2 linked regions of the Verminephrobacter eiseniae EF01-2 genome follow. The main gene of each other region encodes a partner of the protein of the gene in region 2 in a complex. Links are inferred from orthologs where the notes say so. Each region holds a gene or a part of one and is shown on either strand. Other genes may lie near its edges.

The links.
Region 1: the proteins of tsaB (region 2) and tsaD are in contact, whole or in part, in a solved structure (PDB 4WQ4), measured with the Escherichia coli proteins. The link is inferred for Verminephrobacter eiseniae EF01-2 from one-to-one orthologs.

The regions. Positions count from the first base shown.
Region 1 is NC_008786.1:1,476,793-1,485,042, reverse strand. What follows is about bases 2,469-5,267. They hold tsaD (tRNA (adenosine(37)-N6)-threonylcarbamoyltransferase complex transferase subunit TsaD), read right to left. Parts: upstream 4,488-5,267; coding sequence 3,450-4,487; downstream 2,469-3,449. Other genes in these bases: VEIS_RS06520 (cation diffusion facilitator family transporter), read left to right, coding at 4,823-5,267; VEIS_RS25670 (hypothetical protein), read left to right, coding at 4,594-4,782; guaD (guanine deaminase), read right to left, coding at 2,469-3,440. Outside these bases: VEIS_RS06545 (DEAD/DEAH box helicase), read right to left, coding at 1-263; VEIS_RS06540 (delta(1)-pyrroline-2-carboxylate reductase family protein), read left to right, coding at 509-1,453; dcd (dCTP deaminase), read right to left, coding at 1,495-2,067; more of guaD, read right to left, coding at 2,142-2,468; more of VEIS_RS06520, read left to right, coding at 5,268-5,761; VEIS_RS06515 (isovaleryl-CoA dehydrogenase), read left to right, coding at 5,872-7,062; can (carbonate dehydratase), read left to right, coding at 7,118-7,789; VEIS_RS06505 (acetyl-CoA C-acyltransferase), read left to right, coding at 7,856-8,250.
Region 2 is NC_008786.1:4,924,942-4,933,257, reverse strand. The notes cover bases 3,073-5,937. They hold tsaB (tRNA (adenosine(37)-N6)-threonylcarbamoyltransferase complex dimerization subunit type 1 TsaB), read right to left. Parts: upstream 4,928-5,937; coding sequence 4,217-4,927; downstream 3,073-4,216. Other genes in these bases: VEIS_RS21575 (acetyl-CoA C-acetyltransferase), read left to right, coding at 5,236-5,937; rimI (ribosomal protein S18-alanine N-acetyltransferase), read right to left, coding at 3,689-4,195; VEIS_RS30850 (uracil-DNA glycosylase family protein), read right to left, coding at 3,073-3,553. Also shown: VEIS_RS21600 (cell division protein FtsZ), read left to right, coding at 1-328; NAD-dependent DNA ligase LigA, read left to right, coding at 382-2,424; more of VEIS_RS30850, read right to left, coding at 2,615-3,072; more of VEIS_RS21575, read left to right, coding at 5,938-6,441; VEIS_RS21570 (3-hydroxyacyl-CoA dehydrogenase NAD-binding domain-containing protein), read left to right, coding at 6,459-8,316. UniProt on the Escherichia coli protein: Required for the formation of a threonylcarbamoyl group on adenosine at position 37 (t(6)A37) in tRNAs that read codons beginning with adenine.

The sequences.
Region 1 (8,250 bases), 3.4 Mb from region 2 along the record:
GTGGGCAGCAGCACCAGCGCCCGCACCGGGTGGCGCGCGGGGGATGCGGAACTGCTCTCGTGCCGCAGCAGGCGCTGCAACAGCGGCAGCGAGAACGCCGCCGTCTTGCCGGTGCCGGTCTGGGCGGCGCCCATCACGTCTTGGCCGGTCAGCACCACCGGAATGGCTTGCGCCTGTATCGGCGTCATGGCCGTGTAGCCCATTTCGGCCACGGCGCGCGCCAGCGGCTCGGCCAGCATCAGATTGGAGAAGGAACTTGTCATTGGGTCGGCTATTGTCGCACCAGTGCGCGCAGCGGCTTTTTTTGCCTTTTTTCGTGCCGGCAAGGCCGGCATATACGATGCTTTCGATAGCGCAAGGCGCACAGCAAGGCGCACATTTTGCTCGCACATCGTTGGCACATGTTAGCTACATGTGGCCTGCATCCGTGGCCTGCACGATCGGCACGGCGGCAAACCGGCGCCCGGGCGCCGCGGCGCTGCCCCGGCGTTGTGTGTAAAGTCCGCCCATGTCTTTGCCTGCCTTTTGCGCAACCACCGGCATGTTGGATGCGGCGGCCACGGCGGCGCGCCTGCCCTGGTCCGGTCTGGCCGATGAAATCGCCGCCCTGCTGCGCGACGGCAGCGTGGCGGTCCCCGCCCGCAGCATGCTGCCATTGGCGCATGGCGGCAGCCTGTTCGTGATGCCGGCCACCGACCACAGCGTGGCGATGATCAAGCTCATCACCCTGACCCCCGGCAACGCCGGCACCGGGCGCGCGTCGATACAGGGCGATGTGCTGGTGTTCGACTGCGCCACCGGCGAGCGCCGGCTGGTGCTCGACGGCCCCACCGTCACCGCGCGCCGCACGGCGGCCGTCTCGCTGCTGGCCGCCCGGCTGTTGGCGCCGGCGCCGCAAGGCCCTTTGCTGATCGTCGGCGCCGGGGTGCAGGGCCGCTCCCATGCCGAGGCTTTCATTCAGGGCCTGGGGGTGCGCGAGGTCTGGGTGGCCTCGCGCAGCAGCGCCAGTGCCTTGGCCTTGGCCGCGCAGGTGCAGGCCCTGGGTGCCCAGGCCCGGGTGGTGGCCGACGCGGATGCGGCCGCGCCCCACTGCCCGCTGATCGTGACCTGCACCACCGCCCGGCGCGTGGTGCTGGCGGCCGCGCCGCGCCCCGATGCCTTTGTCGCCGCAGTGGGCGCCTTCACCCCGGCGATGCTGGAACTGGCCCCGGCGCTGTGCCGGCATCTGGCGCAGCAGGGGCAGATCGTGGTCGATTCCCCGGATGCCGGCCACGAGGCCGGCGATCTGCTGCAAGCCGGACTTGACGTGGCGGCCATGCCGGTGCTCGGGGATGTGGTGCAAGGCCGGTGGACGGCCGGCTCCGGGCCGGTGCTGTTCAAAAGCTGTGGCTGGGCCGGCTGGGATCTGGCCGCAGCGCGGCTGGCCATGCGCACGGCCATGCACGACGCATAGCGCGGCGCGGCGCGGCTGAGCGCGCGCTGCCATCCACGTCCTCACGCCTTGGGCAGCGTCACCCCGACCTGGCCCTGGTACTTGCCGCCACGGTCGCGGTAGCTGACCTCGCAAACGTCGTCCGCGTCGCTCTCGAAGAACAGCACCTGCGCGCAGCCTTCGCCGGCATGGATGCGGGCGGGCAAGGGCGTGGTGTTGGAGAACTCCAGCGTCACAAAGCCTTCCCATTCGGGCTCGAAGGGGGTCACGTTGACGATGATGCCGCAGCGGGCATAGGTGCTCTTGCCCAGGCAGATGGTCAGCACATTGCGCGGAATGCGAAAGTACTCGACCGTGCGGGCCAGCGCGAAGCTGTTGGGCGGGATGATGCAACTGTCGCCCGCGAAGTCGACGAAGCTCTTGGCGTCGAAGTTCTTGGGGTCGATCACCGTGCTGTGGATGTTGGTGAAGACTTTGAATTCGGGCGCGCAGCGAATGTCGTAGCCGTAGCTGCTGGTGCCGTAGCTGATGATTTTGCGGCCTTCGACCTGCCGCACCTGGCCAGGCTCGAAAGGCTCGATCATGCCGTGCTCGGCGACCATGCGGCGGATCCATTTATCGCTCTTGATGCTCATCGCAGACCTTCTTGCGCCATGGCCCGGGCGGGTCGCCATGCGCTATTTGATTTGTAGCTTGCAGCACATGGAGATCATGCGCCAGCGTAGTATTTTGCTTGAGAAATCACGGTGCGCTCGATGACCCGGTCGTCCCCCAGCACGATCAGCGCGAACAGCAACTCGTCCAGGCTTGCGGCCTGGCCGGTGCGGCGCTCGAGCAGCGGCGTGGCGCGGGGGTTGAGCACCACGAAGTCGGCCTCGCAACCGGGTTGCAGGTTGCCCACCACGCCGGCCAGGCCCAGGGCCTTGGCGGCGCCTGCGGTGTGCAGCCACCACAGGCGCCGGGGTGACAGATCGAACGCCGGCGGGACGCGCCGCGCACGCGCCACGTAATACGCGGCCAGCATGGTGTGCAACGGGCAAAAACTGCTGCCCCCGCCCACATCGCTGGCCAGGCCGTAGCCAAAGCCCGCGCGCTCGGCGCGGGCGTAGTCGAAAAATCCGCTGCCCAGAAACAGGTTGCTGCTCGGGCAGACCGCCGCCACTGCGCCGCTGGCGCGCATCAGCGCCCGGTCCTCGTCGTCGAAATGGATGCAATGCGCATACACCGCGCGCTGGCGCAGCAGGCCAAAGCCGTGGTACACGGCCAGGTAGCTGCGCGCGGCCGGGAACAGCGCGCGCGCCCAGCGCACCTCGTGCCGGTTTTCAGCCACATGCGACTGGATCCAGACATCGGGATGGAGCGCGGCCAACTCGCCCGCCCCGCGCAGTTGCTCGGGCGTGCTGGTGGGGGCAAAGCGCGGCGTGATGGCGTAGCCCAGGCGCTCCACGCCGTGCCAGCGCCGGATCAGCGCCTGCGTGTCGAGCAGGCTTTGCCCGGTCTGGTCGCGCACGCCGTCGGGCGAGTGGCGGTCTTGCAGCACCTTGCCGGCGATGAGCCGCATCTGCTGGCGCCGGGCCTCGGCAAACAGCGCATCCACCGAGGCCGGGTGCGAGCTGCCAAACGCCAGCGCCGTGCTCACCCCGTTGCGCAATAGTTCGGCGATGAAGAACTGCGCCACCTGCGCGCAATGCCCGGGCGCCGCAAAGCGCGTCTCCTGGGGGTAGGTGTGTTGCTCCAGCCAGGGCAGCAAACCGTCGGCCGGCGAGGCGATCACGTCGGTCTGCGGAAAGTGGATATGCATGTCGACAAAGCCCGGCGCCAGAATGCGCCCCGGCAACGGCACGACCGGCTGCCCGGCGTAGCGCGGCGCCAGCGCCTGCCACGCGCCTGCGGCCAGCACCCGCTGGCGGCCCTGGGCGTCCGGGCCTACGGCCAGCAGCCCGTCCTCGTCATACAGCGCCGTGCCGTCGTCGGCAAAGCGCAACAGGGCGCTGCGGTAGACGGGCATGCCGGGCTTTCAGGCGCTGGCCGCCAACGGCCAGCGGGGCAAAACGTCGAAGGCGTAGTCGGTGCCGGCCTGCTGCACCCCGGCCTGCAGGCGCATCGCGGCGGCCAGCGCAATCATCGCGCCGTTGTCGGTGCACAGCGCCAGTTCCGGGTAGTGCACGCGCAGCCCGCTGTCGGCGCAGGCGGCGTCCAGTTGCTGGCGCAGGCGCCGGTTGGCCCCCACGCCGCCGGCCACCACGATGCGTCGCAGGCCGGTCTGGCGCAGCGCCGCCAGGGTTTTTTTCACCAGCACTTGCACGATGGCGGCCTCGGTGCTGGCTGCCAGATCGGCCTTGCGGGCCGGCAACTGGTCGCCGAGCTTTCTGACCTGCGTGAGCACGGCGGTTTTCAGGCCGGCGAAGGAAAAGTCCAGATCGCCGCTGTGCAGCAAAGGCCGTGGCAGCCCGAATGCCGTGGCACTGCCTTGTTCGGCCAGCCGCGCCAAGGCGGGGCCGCCGGGGTAGCCCAGGCCCATGAGCTTGGCGGATTTGTCGAATGCCTCGCCCGCTGCGTCGTCGATGGTCTCGCCCAGCAGCGCGTAGCGGCCCACGCCGTCCACACGCATCAGCTGCGTATGGCCGCCCGATACCAGCAGCGCGACAAACGGGAACTCCGGCGGGTCCGCGCTCAGGAACGGCGACAGCAAATGCCCTTCCAGGTGGTGCACGCCCAGCACCGGCTTGCCCAGGGCCGCCGCCAGCGCGCAGGCCAGGCCGGCGCCCACCAGCAGCGCCCCGGCCAGGCCGGGGCCGCGCGTATAGGCCAGCACATCGACATCCGCCAGCCGCTGGCCGGACGCGCGCAGCACCTGCGTGGTCAGCGGCAGCACGCGGCGGATATGGTCGCGGCTGGCCAGTTCCGGCACCACGCCGCCATAGGCTTGGTGCATCTGCACCTGGCTGTGCAGCGCATGCGCCAGCAGCCGGGGCCGGGCAGCGCCGATCGAACGCACCAGCGCCACGCCGGTTTCATCGCACGATGATTCAATGCCCAGGATCAGCAAGCCCATGGCGCGAGTGTAAAACCCGAAAGCGCTGACACCCCGGGTGGGCTGCCCCCGCACTTTCCCCTCGGGTCGCCTGCGCCCCGGCAAAGCCGGTTTTGCGGCGTCCCTAGTGTCGCGTCACCGATCATCTGTCGGTCTGCGCTGGCCATCGAAGCGCATCGCGGCGTTGCATCGCTTGCCAATACGCTCGGTATGGGCTGCGCGATGCGCCTTGCGCTGCGCTCCGATGGCTGCGCGCAGCCTACGACATCTGATCCGTGACACGACACTAGCGCGGGCCGTCGGAAAACTGGTGTAATTTGCAGGCCCTTTGCCACTGCCCGAGAAGGCCCGCCACCATGCCCACTTGCCCCGCCGCGCCGCGCCGCTGGCTCAGCCCGCGCCACCTGCTGTGGGCTTCGGTGGCCGTGGCGCTGCTCACCATTGTGCTCAAGACGCTGGCCTGGCATGTCACCGGCTCGGTGGGTCTGCTGTCGGACGCAATGGAGTCGTTCGTGAACCTGGCCGGCGCCATGTTTGCGCTGGCGATGGTGACGGTGGCGCAGCGCCCGGCCGATGACGACCATCCCTATGGCCACCACAAGGCGGAATACTTTTCCTCCGGCTTCGAGGGCGTGCTGATCGTGGGCGTGTCGGTGGGCATCCTGTGGGCGGCCGGGTACCGGCTGCTGGAGCCGCAGCCGATCGCGCAGCCCGGCTGGGGCATGGGACTGTCGCTGCTCAGTTCGGCGCTCAATGGCCTGCTGGCCTGGATGATGCTGCGCTCGGCGCGCGAGCACCGCTCGGTCGCGCTGGAGGCCGACGCCCGCCACCTCGTCACCGATGTCTGGACCTCGGCCGGCGTGCTGGCCGGCATTGCCGGCGTGGCCCTGACCGGCTGGCTCTGGCTGGACGCGCTGGCGGCCATCGCCGTGGCGCTGAACATCCTCAAAGAAGGCGCAACGCTGGTGTGGCGCTCGTCCCAGGGCCTGATGGACAGCGCCGTGGAACCCGCCGTGCAGGCCCGCATCGACAGCACGCTGCGACAGTTCGTGCAAGCGCAGCCGCCCGGGGCCTTGCGCTTCGACCATGTGATTACCCGCCGCGCAGGCCAGCGCCAGTTCGTCGACCTGCACCTGCATCTGCCCGCCGACTGGACCTTGGGCCAGGCCGCCACGCTGCGCGGCCAGCTCGAGCAGTCCTTGATGAGCGCCATGCCCGGCCTGCGCGCCACCATCGAACTGTTGCCGACCGATGTCGAGGCGCTCGGTGATCCGGGGGCGGCAGCGCGCTGCTGAGGGCTGGTGCATCAGCGGCCGAACCGGCAAGTGGCTGCGCGACGGCCGACGGGCCGCGACAATATCCCGGGCTGAGCCTGGCCCGATCATCTTTGCCTCTGGAGACATTCATGAGCCTTCCCGCCCCTCTTCCCGGCCTGAATTTCCAACTCGGCCCGGACATCGATGCGCTGCGCGACGCGGTGCGCGATTTCGCGCAGGCCGAAATCGCGCCACAGGCGGCGGAGATCGACCGCAGCGACCAATTCCCGATGGCGCTGTGGCGCAAGATGGGCGCCCTGGGGCTGCTCGGCATCACGGTGCCCGAGACCTATGGCGGCGCCGCGATGGGCTATCTGGCCCATATGGTGGCCATGGAGGAGATCTCGCGCGCCAGCGCGTCTGTCGGCCTGTCCTACGGGGCGCACAGCAATCTGTGCGTGAACCAGATCAACCGCAACGGCAGCCCTGAGCAAAAGCGCAAGTACCTGCCCCGGCTGATCAGCGGCGAGCATGTGGGGGCGCTGGCGATGAGCGAGTCCGGCGCCGGTTCCGACGTGATCAGCATGCAACTGCGCGCCGAGGACAAGGGCGGCTACTACCTGCTCGATGGCAGCAAGATGTGGATCACCAACGGGCCGGACGCCGATATCCTGGTGGTGTACGCCAGAACCGGGCCCGGAACGGGCAGCCAGGGCATCACGGCCTTTCTGATCGAAAAGGGCATGCCCGGCTTTGGCTGCGCGCAAAGGCTCGACAAGCTGGGCATGCGCGGCAGCCCTACCGGCGAGTTGGTGTTCGACGGTGTGCAAGTCCCTGCGGCCCAGGTGCTCGGTGGCCTCGATCAGGGCGCCAAGGTGCTGATGAGCGGCCTGGACTACGAGCGCGCAGTGCTCACCGGCGGCCCGCTGGGCATCATGCAATCGGTGCTCGATCATGTGCTGCCTTACATCCATGAGCGCCAGCAGTTCGGCCAGAGCATCGGCCAATTCCAACTGATCCAGGCCAAGGTCGCAGACATGTACACGACGCTGCAAGCGGGCCGCGCGTTTGCCTACACGGTGGCCAAGAACCTGGACCTGCTCGGCACCGGGCATGTGCGCCAAGTGCGCAAGGACTGCGCCAGCGCAATCCTGTGGTGCGCCGAGAAGGCCACCTGGATGGCCGGCGAAGGTCTGCAAATCCATGGCGGCAATGGCTACATCAACGACTACCCGCTGGGCCGCCTGTGGCGCGATGCCAAGCTCTATGAGATCGGCGCCGGCACCAGCGAGATCCGCCGCATGCTGATCGGCCGCGAGCTGTTTGCCGAAACCTGTTGAGCCGCCGCCACGCGCGCCACCCGCAGGCAGCCCCCGGAGCCAACCCGCAAACCCCATGACCTCATCGATCGAAGACCTGTTTGTGCACAACCGCGCCTGGGCGGCCCGGATGGAGCGCGAGCGGCCCGGGTTCTTCACCGGCCTGCTGGCGCAGCAGCAGCCCAAGTACATGTGGATCGGCTGCTCGGACAGCCGCGTTCCGGCCAACCAGATCACGGGCCTGGAGCCTGGCGAAGTGTTCGTGCACCGCAATGTGGCGAATGTGGTGGCGCACACCGATCTGAACTGCCTGTCCACCATCCAGTACGCCATCGACCAACTGCATGTCGCGCACCTGATGGTGGTCGGCCACTATGGCTGCGGCGGCGTGCGCGCGGCGCTGGAGGGCACCCGCGTCGGGCTGGCCGACAACTGGATTCGCCATGTGCAGGATGTGCGCGACCGCCACCGGGAGTTGATCGCGTCCATCGCCCCGGACTGGCGCCACGACGTGCTCTGCGAGCTCAATGCCATCGAGCAGGTGGCCCATGTCGCGCAGACCACGGTCATGCTCGATGCCTGGGGCCGGGGCCAGAAGGTCACGCTGCATGGCTGGTGCTATGGGCTCAAGGACGGGCTGATCAACGACCTGCAAATGACCGTCGACAGCACCGCAGGGCTGGACGCGATCTACCAGGCGGCCATCGCCGGCGTCGCCGGCGCCGTCAGAACGCCGGCGCCCGCATGAACCGGCGCAGCCCGGGCCGGCAGGGCCACAATGCGCCAAACCAACCAATCAACCAAGGAGCAACCGATGCCAGCATCCCCCCAAGACCCCATCGTCATCGTCGGCGCGGCCCGCACCCCCATGGGGTCGTTGCAGGGCGACTTTGCCGACCTGGCCGCCCACGACCTGGGCGGCGTGGCCATCCGGGCCGCGCTGGCGCGTGCCGGCCTGGCGCCCGAGACCGTGGGCGAAGTGTTGATGGGCAACTGCCTGATGGCCGGCCAGGGCCAGGCGCCCGCCCGCCAGGCGGCGTTCAAGGGCGGACTGCCCGACAGCGCAGGCGCGGTCACGCTGAGCAAGATGTGCGGCTCGGGCATGAAGGCCGCGATGCTGGCCCACGACATGCTGCTGGCCGGCACGCACGAGGTGATCGTGGCCGGCGGCATGGAGAGCATGAGCCGCGCCCCCTACCTGCTGCAAAA
Region 2 (8,316 bases):
CCAGCCGGGCGCGCCGCCCATGCTCACGCTCAGCTATGACACCCAGGCCGCGCTGGCCGACGACCCCGACCAGTCCGCCCTGCGCGACATCAGCCTGGGCCTGGACGTGGCCCAGATCGACCGCACCGAACAAGCCTTTGCACGCCTGCGCGACGTGGCCGCCGCGCTGTGCGAAGCCATGGACGGCGCACTGTGCGACCAGCATGGCCAGCCGCTGCCGGCAATGGCCATGGAGCCTATCGCCGCCGACCTGGAGCGGCTGTACGACCAACTCGACGGGCGCGATCTGTCCGCCGGCTCGGCACTGGCCCGGCGCCTGTTCAGTTGACACCGGAGGCGCCCGTGGCCGACCCCCTGGATCATTGCCCGGACCCGGCGCAGATGGACCCCGCGCAGGCGGACGCCAGGATCCGCGCACTGCGCGAGCAACTGGTTCACTGGGCCCACCAATACCATGTGCTGGACGCGCCCAGCGTGCCCGATGCCGAATACGACCGCGCATTCCAGGCCCTGCAGGCCCTGGAGGCCGCCCACCCGGCGCTGATCACCCCGGACTCGCCGACCCGGCGCGTGCAGGGCGCGGTGCTGCAAGGACTGACCCCGGTGCGCCACGCGCTGCCCATGCTCAGCATCCAGACCGAAACCGACACCGGGGCCGGCGGCGCGCAAGCCTTCGACGCCCGCGTGCGGCGCGAACTGGGACTGACCGACGCCGACCCGGCCATCGAATACGTGGTCGAACCCAAGTTCGACGGCCTGGCGATGGGCCTGCGCTACGAAAACCGCCGCCTGGTGCAGGCCGCCACCCGTGGCGATGGCGAGATCGGCGAAGACGTGACGCACAACATCCGCACCATCCGGCAGATACCGCTGGGCCTGCCCGACGACGCCCCTGCGCTGCTGGAAGTGCGCGGCGAGGTCTACATGCGCCGCGCCGACTTCGACGCGCTCAACCAGCGCCAGCGCGCGCAAAGCGGCAAAACCTTTGTCAACCCGCGCAACGCCGCGGCCGGCGCAGTGCGCCAGCTCGACGCCAACATCACCGCCCAGCGCCCGCTGCGCTTTTTTGCCTACGGCCTGGGCGCCGTCACCGCGCCGGGCGAAGGCGGCCCGGCATGGCGCACCCACTACGCGCTGCTGCAAACCCTCAAATCCTGGGGCTTCCCGGTCGCAGAGCAGGTCGGCATCGCGCATGGAGCAAGCCAACTGGCGGCATTGCATGAGCAGATCGGCGCCCGCCGCGACGCGCTGCCCTACGACATCGACGGCGTGGTCTACAAAGTCAACGCGCTGCAACTGCAACGCGACCTGGGCTTCAAAACCCGCGAACCGCGCTGGGCCGTGGCGCACAAATACCCGGCGCAAGAGATGCCCACGCGCGTCGAAGGCATAGAACTGCAAGTCGGCCGCACCGGCAAACTCACCCCCGTGGCCCGGCTCGCGCCGGTATTCGTCGGCGGGGTCACGGTGACCAACGCCACCTTGCACAACCTGTTCGAGATCCGCAAAAAACAGGTGCGCGTGGGCGACACCGTGACCGTGCGGCGGGCCGGCGACGTCATCCCCGAGGTGGTCGGCGTGCTGCCCGGCCAGCGGTCGGCCTACGTCGCCAACTTCCGCATGCCCGCCCACTGCCCCGTCTGCGGCAGCGCCGTGGTGCGCGAAAAAGGCGAGGCCAACCACCGCTGCACCGGCGGCCTGTTCTGCGCCGCCCAGCGCAAAGAAGCCCTGTTGCACTTTGCCGCGCGCCGCGCGCTGGACATCGAAGGGCTGGGCGACAAACTGGTAGACCAACTGGTCGACGCCGAACTGGTGCGCGGCCTGCCCGACCTGTACCGGCTGGACCTGGTCGCCCTCAGCGCGCTCGATCGCATGGCCGAAAAATCGGCGCAAAACCTGCTCGACGCACTGGAAAAATCGCGGCAAACCACCTTGCCGCGCTTCCTGTTCGGCCTGGGGCTGCGCCATGTCGGCGAAGCCACGGCCAAAGACCTGGCGCGCCACTTCGGCACGCTCGACGCCATCATGAACGCCAGCGTCGAGCAACTGCTGCAAGTCAGCGACATCGGCCCGGTGGTCGCGCAAAGCCTGCACTGCTTCTTCCAGCAGCCGCACAACCGCGAAGTGGTGGCGCAGCTACGCGCCTGCGGCCTGCGCTGGCCCGAAGGCGCGCCCCCCGAGCGCCCCGCCCAACGGCTGGCCGGCAAGAGCGTGGTTCTGACCGGCACCTTGCCCACCCTGGGCCGCGACGCCGCGCGCGACCTGCTCGAAGCCGCCGGCGCCAAAGTCACCGGCTCGGTCAGCAAAAAAACCAGCTACCTGATCGCCGGCGCCGAAGCCGGCAGCAAACTGGCCAAGGCCCGGGAACTGGGCATCCCCGTGCTGGACGAGGCCGGCATGCTGGCCTTGCTGGCCGGCGAGTGAAGCGCCACGGCGCGTTCGCGCCGGCAAAGCCCGCAGCGCAGCCGTCCGCCGGCTTGCCGGAGCACCCGCGCAGGATGCGGATGTGCCGTGCCAGCCCGGGCAAAGCCATGGGGGCGCCGCAGCCTTCGATCAGGTGCGGATGCAGAAACGGCGTGGCAGAGACGGCGTGGCAGAGACGGCGCCTGAAGCGTCAGCGCGCTGCGCCAGCGTTGCGCACCATGGCCAGGGCGCGGCACAGGTCGGCCCAGGCGGCGGCCTTGGTGTCCGGCGAGCGCAGCAGGAAGGCCGGGTCGTAGCTCACCACTGCCGGGCAAGCCGCCAACTGGTGCGGCCCGGCGCGCAAGCGCCCCAGCGGCTCGGTGCAGCCCAGCGCCGCGCGCGCCGCCACATGGCCCAGTACCAGCACCAGCGCCGGCTGCAGCGCTGCCACGGTGTCGGCCAGGGCGGCCGGGATGTCGGCGCTAGCCAGTGTCGCGTCACCGATCATCTGTCGGTCTGCGCTGGCCATCGAAGCGCATCGCGGCGTTGCATCGCTTGCCAATACGCTCGGTATGGGCTGCGCGATGTGCCTTGCGCTGCGCTCCGATGGCTGCGCGCAGCCTACGACATCTGATCGGTGACGCGACACTGGCTGGCCAGGCCCCGGGCGCTCCAGCGCCGCCAGGAACACGCGCGGGTGCCGGTGCAATTGCATGGCGCGCAGCATGTTGTCCAGCAGCCGTCCGGCAGCACCGCCCAGGGGTTCGGCGGGCGTCAGGCTTTCGGCCACGATCAGCCAGCCGCTGCCCAGGCCGGCAGGCGTTTGTGCCGGGTCCGCAGCGGGGTAGAGCGCTTGCGCGGCGTGCAGTTTCAGTGCCCCGAAGGTCAGTGCCACGGGGGTGGCACCTGCCGCAGGCGGGGCCGCTGCGTCGCCGTGCCGTGCCGGCGCCGGGGAAGTCCTGCGCCCGGCGCGGGGGCGTTCCGCCACCGGCGTGGCGGCTGCGGGGGGCTGCGCCGGCGCCGGCGCGGATGCAGCAGCGGTTGCGGCGACGGTCGCGGGCGCAGCCGCAGCTACTTGCGGCGGGTCCCAGACGGTGATCCCCATTTCTTGCAGCATGGCGCGCTGTCGCGCATCGAGGTGAAGGCTCATACGGACGGGCAAATGGTGGTGCGAACGGTGGTGCGAAGGAGGGTGGCGCTCGGGCGGATGGGGGTCGGGACGAGGGAGGGTCGAAGAAGGAGCCAGGGCGGATCGAAGGCGGAACACAGGCGGATCACAGGCAGATCACAGGGCCAGACTCATGATCATCGCATCCTCGCGCCAGCCGCCCTGGGCTGCCGGGTAGTAGCGCTTGCGCTCGCCGACGCAGCGAAACCCTTGTGCCTGGTAGACATGCTGGGCGCGCAGGTTGCTCACGCGCACCTCCAGCCAGAGCCACTGCGCGCCGCGTCTGCGCGCCCACAGGGTCAGCGCGTCGAGCAGCACCCGGGCCCAGCCCTGGCGCTGGAATGCGGGGGCGACGGTGATGTTCAGCAGATGCACCTCGTCGACCCCCATCATGGCCACGAAGTAGCCCAGCAGATGCTCGCCTGCCATCAGCACCTGGGCCTGGTAGCCCGAGGCGATGGCGTCGGTGAAGTTGCCGCGCGTCCAGGGGTTCGGGTAGGCGCTCTGTTCCACGGCCAGCACGGCATCGAGCCGGGCCAGCGTGAGCGCTTCGAAGCGCACTTCCAAACGCGCTTGCCGGCGCGCTGGCCGGGCGTTGGCAGGGGGTGTCGGCAGAGCGCTCATGCTTTCGTCCATGCGCCATCGTCATATGCCGTCCTGGTGGGCGGCACGCAGGGCGGCCCGTTCGGCCGTGGTGTGCGCCACTTTATCGCGGATATAGCGCGGCAGGGCGGCGCTGGCGGGCACGCCGCCACCGGCCGCGATCGCGCCGGGCGCCAGGCGCAGCAGGGCCGGGGCCGTGGGCAACGCCAGCACATGGCAGGCGGCGGGCGCCAGCCGTTGGCCATAGCGCTCGCGCGCATTGCCGGCCACGGTCCAGCCGGCGGGCGGCTGCACGGATTCGGGCGCGCCCAGGCCGAAGTCGGGTTCGGCGCGCCAGCGGCCGTCGCCGGGCAGCCACTCGCAGCGCGCATGGTAGACCTCGTCCATGCGCGCATCGAGCACCGCCACCACCCGGGTGCAGCCGTATCGTTGGCGCGCTTCTTCGGCCACGGCAAGCAGGGTGTCCACGGGCAGCACGGGCAGGCCCAGGCCCCCGCGTGCGCCATACGCCAGCCCTTGGGCCACGGCGCAGGCGGTGCGCAGGCCGGTGAACGAACCGGGGCCACGGCCAAAGACCAGCGCGTCGAGCCTGTCGAACGACAGTCCCGCTTGCGCCATCAGGCGGAGCACCTGCGGAATCAGCAAGACCGAGGCCCGCGCACCGCCGGGGCCGGTGTGCTGCCAGACATCTGCGCCATGCTGCACGGCGATGGAAAGGGTGTCGGTGCTGGTGTCGAAGGCGAGCAGATTCATGGGGCCTGGGTGTTTGCACGGGTTGCACGGCGGCATGCGAGGACGAGGGGCGCTGGCGGCCCCCGGCTTGGGCGCCGCCAGCCCGACAGGATACCGGCGATCGGTTGCCGCCCGCCGCCCGCCGCCCGTCGTCATGGTGCCCGTCGCCATGGTGCCCGGCCTCGATGCACGACCGCCGGTGCCGGCGCTGCACCGGATCGGCTGATTCGACGCCTGCGCGCACCGCAGAAAAGCGCAGCGTCCCGGTGGGGGCGCCGGACAGCGGCGGTGTGTATGGGTACCATAGCGGCTCAAAAGGAGACGAAGCGATGACGCAAGCCTATGTGTTCGACGCCCTGCGCACCCCGCGCGGCAAGGGCAAGAAGGACGGCCGCCTGCACGAAGTCAAACCCATCGATCTGCTCGCGGGTCTGTTGCACGCGCTGCAGGCGCGCCAGCGCTTCGATACGGCGGCGGTCGACGATGTGGTCATGGGCATCGTCTCGCCGGTGGGCGAACAAGGGTCCGTGCTGCCCAAGGTGGCTGCGCTCAAGGCCGGCTGGGATTTTCGCTGCGCCGGCGTGCAGATCAACCGCTTTTGCGCATCGGGCCTGGAAGCCGTGAATCTGGCCGCGCAAAAAGTGCGCTCGGGCTGGGAAGACCTGGTGGTGGCCGGCGGCGTGGAATGCATGAGCCGCGTGCCGCTAGGCTCGGACGGCGGCGCCTGGGCGCAGGACCCCGAGACCAACCTGGCCACGCTGTTCGTGCCCCAGGGCATCGGCGCCGATCTGATCGCCACGCTCGACGGCTTGCGCCGCGCCGATGTCGATGCCTTTGCGCTCGAGTCGCAGCGCCGCGCCAGCGCCGCGCGCGCGGCCGGGTATTTCGCGCATTCGGTGGTGCCGGTGCGCGACTTCCTGGGCCAGACCATCCTGGACGAAGACGAATTCATCAAGCCCCAGACCACGCTCGAAGGTCTGGCCGCGCTCAAACCCTCGTTCGAGATCCTGGGCGGCATGGGCTTCGACGCCGTGGCGCTGCAACGCTACCCGCAGGTCGAGCGCATCGCGCATGTGCACCACGCGGGCAACTCCTCGGGCATCGTCGATGGCGCGGCCGCCGTGCTGATCGGCAACGAGGCCGCCGCCAAGGCGCATGGCCTGACGCCGCGCGCGCGCATCGTCGCCACGGCGCTCAGCGGTGCCGACCCCAGCATCATGCTCACCGGCCCGATGCCGGCCACGCGCAAGGTGCTGGCGCGCGCCGGCATGACGCTGGCGCAGATCGACCTGTTCGAGGTCAACGAAGCCTTTGCCGCCGTGCCCATGCGCTTCATGCGCGAGTTGGGCGTGCCGCACGACAAGCTCAACGTGAACGGCGGCGCGATCGCCATGGGCCACCCGCTGGGCGCCACCGGCGCGATGCTGCTGGGCACCCTGATCGACGAGTTGCACCGCCGCAGCCAACGCTACGGCCTGGTCACCCTGTGCGTGGGTGGCGGCATGGGCATTGCCACCATCGTCGAACGCCTGTGAACCGGAGACAAAAAGACATGCAAACCATACGCTACGAACTGATCGCCGCCGCCGGCGGCCAAGTCGCGCAAATCACCTTCGACCAGGCCGGCTCCAGTGTCAACACCATGTGCCGCCAGTGGCAGGAAGAACTGGGCCAGGTCACGGCCTTGGTGCTGGCCGACCGTGATCGCCTGGGCGCCGCGCTCAAGGGCCTGGTGCTGGCATCGGCCAAATCCAGCTTCTTTGCCGGGGCCGACCTGAAGGCGACGATGCGCCTGACCCCGGCCGATGCGCCCGCCGCCTTTGGCGAGATCGAGCGCATGAAAAAACACTTCCGCACCCTGGAGACGCTGGGCATTCCGGTCGTCGCCTGCCTGAACGGCGCCGCGCTCGGCGGCGGTTGGGAAGTGGCGCTGATCGCGCATTACCGCATCGCCGTGGACGACGCCAACATCCGCCTGGGCCTGCCCGAGGTCACGCTCGGCCTGATGCCTGGCGCCACCGGCGTGACCAAGATGACGCGCCTGCTGGGCCTGATGGGCGCGCAGCCCTATCTGCTCGAAGGCCGGCTCCTGTCCCCCGCCGAGGCGCTGCAACTGCAGTTGGTGCATGAGCTCGTGGCCACGCCCGAGCAACTCTTGCCCGCCGCGCTGGCCTGCATCGCCGCCCACCCGCAGTCGGCGCAACCGTGGGACGGCAAGAACTACGCAATGCCCGGCGGCAGCCCCGCCAGCCCGGCGCTGGCCAACGCGCTGGCCGTGGCGCCGGCGCAGTTGAAAAAGACCACGCGCGGCCGCCACCCCGCGCCCGAGGCCGTGCTGGCCGCGATGGTCGAAGGCGCCCTGGTGGACTACGACACGGCGTTGCGCATCGAAAGCCGCTATCTGGCCCGGCTGATGACCGGGCCTGTGGCGCGCAACATGATCAACACCTTCTTCTTCGACCTGAACGCGATCCGCAGCGGCAAGTCGCGCCCCGCAGGCAGCCCGCGCTTCCAGCCCGCCAAGGTCGGCATCCTTGGCGCCGGCATGATGGGCGCGGGCATCGCCTGGGCCCAGGCCAGCCGTGGCATTGCCACCGTCTTGCAAGACCTGAGCCTGGAAAAGGCCGACGGCGGCAAAGCCTACAGCGCCCGGCTCGCGCAGGCGCGCGTCGGCCAGGGCCGCATGACGCCGCAGGCACAGCAGGCCCTGCTGGCGCGCATCACCGCCACGGCCGATGTGGCCGACCTGGCCGGCTGCGAACTGATCATCGAAGCCGTGTTCGAGAACCGCGCGCTCAAGGCCCAGGTCACGCGCGCGGCCGAGCCGCAGCTCGCACCCGGCGGTTTTTTCGCCAGCAACACCTCGACCCTGCCGATCACCGGCCTGGCCCAGGCCAGCGCCCGGCCCGGGAAGTTCATCGGCATCCACTTCTTCAGCCCGGTGGACAAGATGAAACTGGTCGAAATCATCCGCGGCCAGGCCACCGACGACGACACCGTGGCGCGCGCGTTCGACTATGTGCAGGCCCTGGGCAAGGTGCCGATCGTGGTCAACGACGCGCGCGGCTTCTACACCAGCCGCACCTTCGGCACGATGGTCATGGAAGGCGCGGCCATGCTCGGCGAGGGCCTGCCCGCCCCGGTGATCGAAAACGCCGCGCTGCAAGCCGGCCTGCCGGTAGGCCCGCTGGCCCTGCTCGACGAAACCGCGCTCACGCTCAGCGTCCATGTCCTCGAGCAGACCCGCGCCGACCACGCCGCCGCAGGCACGGGCTACAGCGCCACGCCCGGCGAGTCGTTGGTCGAACGCATGGTCAAGGAACTGCGGCGCCCCGGCCGCGCCGGTGGCGGCGGCTTCTACGACTACCCCGCAGGCGCGAAAAAGCAGCTCTGGCCCGAGTTGCGCCGTT